2 regions of the Micromonospora sp. DT229 genome follow, and region 2 is predicted to be linked to the other one. Evidence: riboswitches for the same ligand, from Rfam matches in the RefSeq annotation. Region 2 holds a riboswitch; the other holds the start of a gene.
What was found. Region 2 has a riboswitch for S-adenosylmethionine ahead of ACLQ2T_RS01070 (ABC transporter substrate-binding protein). Riboswitches for the same ligand answer to the same signal wherever they lie in the genome.

Region 1: it holds a riboswitch for S-adenosylmethionine, as region 2 does, so the genes downstream of both, thrC (threonine synthase) here and ACLQ2T_RS01070 (ABC transporter substrate-binding protein) in region 2, are expected to answer to the same signal.

What each region holds. Positions count from the first base shown of each region.
Region 1 is NZ_JBNCLD010000002.1:319,651-323,052, reverse strand. It holds gene ACLQ2T_RS04315 (ABC transporter permease) at 1-170, shown strand, start outside; gene ACLQ2T_RS04310 (DUF4232 domain-containing protein) at 202-957, opposite strand; gene ACLQ2T_RS04305 (DoxX family protein) at 1,222-1,671, shown strand; SAM riboswitch class I at 1,852-1,987, shown strand; gene thrC (threonine synthase) at 1,997-3,283, shown strand.
Region 2 is NZ_JBNCLD010000001.1:212,913-216,314, reverse strand. It holds gene ACLQ2T_RS01075 (amino acid ABC transporter permease) at 1-562, opposite strand, end outside; gene ACLQ2T_RS01070 (ABC transporter substrate-binding protein) at 597-1,457, opposite strand; SAM riboswitch class IV at 1,741-1,852, opposite strand; gene ACLQ2T_RS01065 (urease subunit gamma) at 2,257-2,559, shown strand; gene ACLQ2T_RS01060 (urease subunit beta) at 2,556-2,885, shown strand; gene ACLQ2T_RS01055 (urease subunit alpha) at 2,962-3,402, shown strand, end outside.

The DNA.
Region 1 (3,402 bases), on a different contig from region 2:
CGATCCGCTCCTTCCTGCCCACCCACTACAGCACCGCCTGGCTGGGGCTGCTGTCCACGCCGGTGCAGACCGACGACATCGTCCGTGGTGCCGTCTCCGCGATCTGCTACGCCACCGCCTTCTGGGGGCTGGCCTTCTGGCGCTTCACCCGCAAGGACGTCGTCTCGTAGCGACGCGGCCGGCTCCGCGCCCGATAGCGGGTCAGTGCAGCGGCACCGCGGTCGGGGTGATCGGCAGGGGACTCGCCGTCGTGGTGGGGACTGCGGACTGGGATGTGGTCAGGGGGCGCTTCTTCCAGGCGCTCACGCCGACGCGGTTGGTGTTGCCGAGGTCGATCGGCCCCTCGATGGCGACCTCCCGCGTCGGCTGCCCCTCCGCCGGGGCTACCTCCAGCCGCTCCGCGTTGGTGGCGACCACGGTCGGGTCGTCGACCAGGTTGCGCCAGAGCACCGTCGCGTCCGCGGCTTCTCCGGGTGCCAGCGTCAGTGGCCGGGGCGGGAAGTCGAAGCCGGAAGTGATCTCTCTGGCCCCGGGGATCACCCGGACCCTGATCAGATTTCCGTCGTGGTCCAGTAGCCGCAGTTCCGGGTAGCCGTGCAGCCGGTACGGCCGGCTGCCACAGTTGACCAGTTCCAGGCCCATCGCCCGCAGGCCCATCGCCGCACTCACCCCGAGGTAGCTGATCCGGACGCCGTCGGCGGGACAGGGGCCCGGCGAGTGGGCTCCGGCGCTCGGCTCGGTACGCGTCGGCGGGGCGTCGGGGGTGGTGACCGGGGCCGATGGTGGGGCGTCGGTCGTGGCTTGCGCCCCGACGCCACCGGAGCCGGGGGCCGGGGCGCACCCCGCGAGCAGGACGAGCGTGGCGAGCGCCCCAGCAGCACGACGCCAGGGCAGCGCCCGCCGTCCGCCCGTGTGTCGGATGGTCGTCCCTGGAGATGTCCCCCGTATCCCGCACATCGGGACATCGTTGCACCGAGAGATGTCGGGCGTGGTCCCGACCTCCCGACGTCGCCATCGCGAAGCACACCGCGCCCGGTAAGGGGATTCCCGTCGAGGCGTTCTTCCGTCAATGGCGAAGACGCTGAGCGATGAGGCAGCGGCCGAAAGTTTCGGTCGCTAGGATGGCCTGGGAGCGTTCCCACAGTCAGAGATTGCATCGACAACTATTTATGGGTTCCGCATTCTGGATGCCTTCACCCGATCTACAACGGAGGTATCGGAATGCGTATCGACCGGTTCGGCGGCCCGGCACTGTCCCTGTTCCGCATGGTTGTCGGCCTGCTGTTTCTCTGTCACGGCCTGGCCTCGTTGTTCGGTGTCTTCGGCGGCAGCCGGGGCACCGGTGAACCTGTGCCGCTGGGCCAGTGGCCCGGCTGGTGGGCCGCCCTGATCCAGGCGCTCTGCGGTGCTCTGGTGCTGCTCGGCCTCTTCACTCGCCCGGCCGCGCTGCTGGCGTCGGGCTCGATGGCGTACGCGTACTTCGTCGTCCACCAGCCCGAGGCGCTGCTGCCGCTGCGCAACCACGGCGAGTTGTCAGTGCTGTTCTGCTGGTCGTTCCTGCTGGTCGCGGTGCTCGGCCCGGGCACCTGGGCCCTGGACAATCTGCTGCCCCAACGCGGCACCCGGGCGGTCGGCCTCGACACCGGTGAACGCAGCTCGGTGCCGGTCTGACCCTAGGCGCGACAGTCGCGATCATGCACAGACCTGGATCGGGCGGCATCAGACGGCGCTGATGTCGCCCGATCCAGGAACGGGTGTGACCTGCGGATCAGTCCGCGATGTCGCTCACAAGCTGGGATTGGCGAGCGACGGAGGCGGTGCTCCCGCCTAGAATCGGCAGCACAACTGCATACCTCATCCAGAGGGGCTGAGGGATACGGCCCGACGACGCCCCGGCAACCACCCCCCGCGCTCACCGTTGAGCGTCCGGCGGGGCAGGTGCCAATTCCGTCCCCGCCGCAGGGTGCGATGCGGGGAAAGATGAGAGGACTTCGACATGACGTCGACGCTCGCCCCCTCCGGCCTAGACACTGCCACCAGCCCGGCCCGGGCCCTGGTCTGCCGCGCCTGTTCGGCCCGGTACCCTCTCGCCGCCCAGCACGCCTGTTACGAGTGTTTCGGCCCGTTGGAGGTCGACTACGACCCGGCGGCCCTGGCCGCGGTCACCCGCGAGCAGATCGAGGCCGGTCCGCGCAACATCTGGCGGTACGCCGCCCTGCTCCCCGCCGGCCAGGACCCCGCCACCCGAGTGACCCTGGACCCCGGGTTCACCCCCCTGGTGGCCGCCGATCAGCTCGCCGCCGAGCTGGGGATCACCGCCCCGCTGTGGGTCAAGGACGACAGCGCCAACCCCACCCACTCCTTCAAGGACCGGGTGGTGTCGGTGGCGCTGACCGCCGCCCGGGCGCTCGGCTTCTCCCGCTTCGCCTGTGCCTCCACCGGAAACCTGGCCAACTCGGTGGCCGCGCACGCGGCCCGGGTCGGGGTTCCCTCGGTGGTCTTCATCCCCAGCGACCTGGAGCAGGGCAAGGTCGTGACCACGGCCGTCTACGGCGGCGACCTGGTCGCCATCGATGGGTCGTACGACGATGTCAACCGCCTCTGCGGTGAGCTGGTGGAGACCGACGAGTTCGAGGACACCGCCTTCGTCAACGTCAATGTCCGGCCGTACTACGCGGAGGGCTCCAAGACCCTCGGCTACGAGGTGGCCGAACAACTCGGCTGGCGGATTCCCGCTCAGGTGGTCATCCCGATGGCCTCCGGTGAACTGCTCACCAAGATTGACAAGGCCTTCACCGAACTGGTCGAGATCGGGCTGGTCGAGGCGCCCGCCGATGGCTGGAAGGTGTTCGGCGCCCAGTCGGCCGGGTGCAACCCGATCGCCACCGCCCTGCACGCCGACAGCGATGTCATCACCCCGGTCAAGCCGACCGGCATCGCCAAGTCCCTGAACATCGGCGACCCGGCCGCCGGCCTGTACGCCCTGGAGGCGGTCCGCCGTACCGGTGGCTGGATGGAGTACGCCGACGACGAGGAGATCCGCGCCGGAGTGCGGCTGTTGGCGCGTACCACCGGGGTTTTCGCGGAGACGGCCGGCGGGGTGACGGTCGCGGTCCTGCGCAAGCTGGTCGAGTCCGGCCGGCTGGACCCGGCCGCCGAGACGGTGGTGTTCAACACCGGGGAGGGGCTGAAGACCCTCGACGCGGTGGCCGGCGAGGCGGGTCCGACCCATCGGATCAAGCCCTCCCTGCGGGCCGCCCGCGACGCCGGCCTGCTCGGCTGAGCGGAGCCGCAATGATCAGGGGATATGGCACTGCCGTCAGGAAATGATCAAGCGGCATAGCCGAAGATCGAATTGGAATCGCGTTTCTTCTGGAATGCGGAAAACACCCTGCCGAGGAC
Region 2 (3,402 bases):
GTTCCCGCTGACTGGCCAGCAGCCCCAGGAAGTAGACCAGGCTGGAGTCCTTGATCAGGGCGATCAGCTGGTTCACCCAGGCCGGCAGGACCCGCCGGATGCCCTGCGGGATGATCACCCGGCGCATCGCCTCCCCCCAGGAGAAGCCCAACGCGCGGGCCGCCTCCAACTGGGTGGCCTCGACCGACTGGATGCCGGAGCGGAAGATCTCCCCGATGTACGCCGAGGCGATCAGCGACAGCGCCAGGATGCCCAGGGGGTACGGGTTGGGTCCCCACACCTGCATACCGAGCGGGGCCAGCCCGACCCCGATCAGCAGGATGGTCGCCGCCGCCGGCAGGCCACGGAACACGTCCGTGTAGACCCGGGCCGGCCAGCGCAGCCAGCGGGTCCGCGAGCTGCCCGCGACGGCCAGCAGGATGCCCAGCGCCGAGCCGAGCAGGGCGGCGGTGACCGCCAGGATCAGCGTGTTCGGCAACCCGACAGTGATCATCTCGGGTAGCGCCTCGCGCATGGACTCCCAGTCGAAGAACGTCTCCCACAGGGTGCGCAACGGATCCACGGTCAACCTCCGCCCTGCTAGCTGGTCGTACCGGTCAGGAAGCGGCCGAGGGGGCCACCGACGGGGCGGTCACGTTGCCGCTGCCCGGGGTGAAGTCGGCCGGGATGGCCCGACCCGGGTAGTACTGCGCGCTGAGCCGGGTCCAGGTGCCGTCGGCGATGACCTCGTCGAGGGCCTTGTTCAGCGCCTCGCGCAGCGCGTCGTTGCCCTTGGCGAAGGCGTACGCCGTCGGGGCCGGGCTGAGTTCCTTCGCCGCCACCGTGATCTTGCCGCCGCTGTCCGCGGCGGTCTTCTCACCGATCTCGGCCGGGGAGATCCAGGCATCCGCGGTGCCCGCCTTGAGCTGGTTGAGCGCGCCGTTGTAGTCGGGCACCCGTACCGGGTCCAGGCCCTTGGTGGTGGCGTAGTCGTCCTGGACGGTGCCCTGCACGACGACCACCCGCTTGCCGGGCAGCTCGTCGAAGCTGCTCAGGGTCGAACCGGCGGGCACGTTGAGGCCGAGGTAACCGAAGTCGTAGCCGTTGCCGAAGTCGACGGTCTTCTTCCGCGCCTCCGTGATGGTGATCGAGGAGCTGCCGACGTCGAACTTGCGGTTGTTGACCTGGGCCAGCAGGCCGGAGAAGTCGGTGCCGACGAACTCGACCCGCAGCCCCAGCTTGTCGGCGGCGGCGACCAGCAGGTCGTTGTCGAACCCGGTGAACTTGCCGTCCTTGAGGTACACGTTCGGCGGCGCGTCGGTGAGCGTGCCGGCCCGCAGCACTCCGGGCTGGAGCAGGTTGTACGGGTTGTCGGCCTCGCCGGCCGAGTCCGAGCCGCAGGCGGTGAGGGTGACGGCGGCGAGGACTGCGGCGGCGCCGACGGCGGCGGCCCGGGTCAGGGCAGGAAGGATTCGCACAGGTGTCTCCTGGATGAACGACGGCGGGCACGGACGTGCCGCACCGACGGTCCGTCGTACGACGGACCGTGGGGATGAACCGATGACAAGAGGGGGAGTGGGCTGGCCACCGTCCGCCCGAAGGCGCGGTGACCGGCGGCGACGCGGTCAGCTACACGCGGCGCTGCAGACCCGCATCATGTCGACGTGCCGACGCTGGGTCAGGTCCAGGCAGGTCGCCACGGGAGCGGATCGACTGCGGTACGACATGGGTCTCCCTCGAGGTCGTGATGACCTGGAAACCAGGCCACGCTTGCACCGGAGCCACTCCGATGCCTGGTCCTCACCCGGGGCACCCCTGCGCGGACGAGGGTTGCCGGCCAGCAAGCCGGGGCTTCACGCTGGCACTCATGACCTGCGGCTGAGGCTAGCAGCAGGTGACGGGTCAGCGTCCACCCGATATGACGGCCCTCACGCCCACGTCATTGCGGTGGTGCGGCAGGTAGCACCCGGTGACCCGGAGTCCGCCGGTGGGGCGAGGGCTGACGCGCGGGCTAGGGCCCGTCGACACGAGCAGCCGGAGGTCGCGATGTGGGCCGCCCATTGCCACCGTTCGCGTGATCCCTTACGGTCGGCTCAGCGGTGGGCGGTGCGGTCCGCATCCGAGAAGACACCGTCGGTGCCTCGCCATGAGGGCCGGGAGGGTGGCACTCCCGAGGCCCGCACACCTGGCGGGACCGGCGGGCGAGCCCCTGGACCGGGCAGCGGCGCGTCGAGGCGTCGAGCCCGCGGGGGCGCGGACACCCACCGGGAGCCACAGTTGTATCTCACTCCCCACGAGCAGGATCGTCTGCTCGTCCACGTGGCGGCGGATGTCGCCCGGCGCCGCCGCGAACGCGGCCTGCGCCTGAACTATCCCGAGGCCGTCGCGGTGATCACCGCCTTCCTGCTCGAAGGTGCCCGCGACGGGCGCTCCGTGGTTGACCTGATGTCCGCCGGTCGCACCGTGCTGACCCGCGAGGACGTGCAGGACGGCATCCCCGAGTTGCTGGGGGAGGTGCAGGTGGAGGCGACCTTCCCGGACGGCACCAAGTTGGTGACGGTGCACCACCCGATCCCGTGATTCCGGGGGAGATCCTGCCGGCGGCCGATCCGGTGGAGATCAACGTCGGGCGACCGGTGACCACCCTGCTGGTGGTCAACACCGGCGACCGGCCGGTGCAGGTCGGCTCGCACTACCACTTCGCCGAGGCCAACCCGGCGTTGGACTTCGACCGGGACATCGCCTGGGGGCAGCGGCTGGCCGTACCGGCCGGCACGTCGGTGCGCTTCGAGTCGGGGGTGAGCCGCAGTGTCGACCTGGTGCCGTTGGCCGGTGCTCGGATCGTGCCCGGCCTGCGGGGCGAGTGCGGCGGGGCACTGGACGCCGGGCCGGAGGCAGCGGCATGAGCGAGCGCAGCGAGCGAATCAGCAAGCTCAGTGCGGCCGTGCCTCATGGCGGCACGCAGCGAAGCGGAGAGCCGTCATGAGCATCGTCGAGCGAAACCGTTACGTCGCCCTGTACGGGCCGACCACGGGTGACCGGATCCGGTTGGCCGACACCAACCTGCTCATCGAGGTCGAGCACGACCACTGTGTCGGCGGCGACGAGGCGGTCTTCGGTGGCGGCAAGGTGATCCGCGAGTCGATGGGCCAGTCCCGGGCCACCCGGGCCGAGGGCGCCCTGGACACCGTCATCACCGGGGCGGTGGTGCTGGACCACTGGGGGGTGGTCAAGGCCGACGTGGGGCTGCGGGACGGGCGGATCGTGGCCCTGGGCCGGGCCGGCAACCCGGACACCATGGACGGGGTGCACCCGGATCTGGTGATCGGCCCGGCGACCGAGGTGATCGCCGGCAACGGTCGCATCCTGACCGCCGGGGCGGTGGACACCCATGTGCACTTCATCTGCCCGCAGATCGTCACC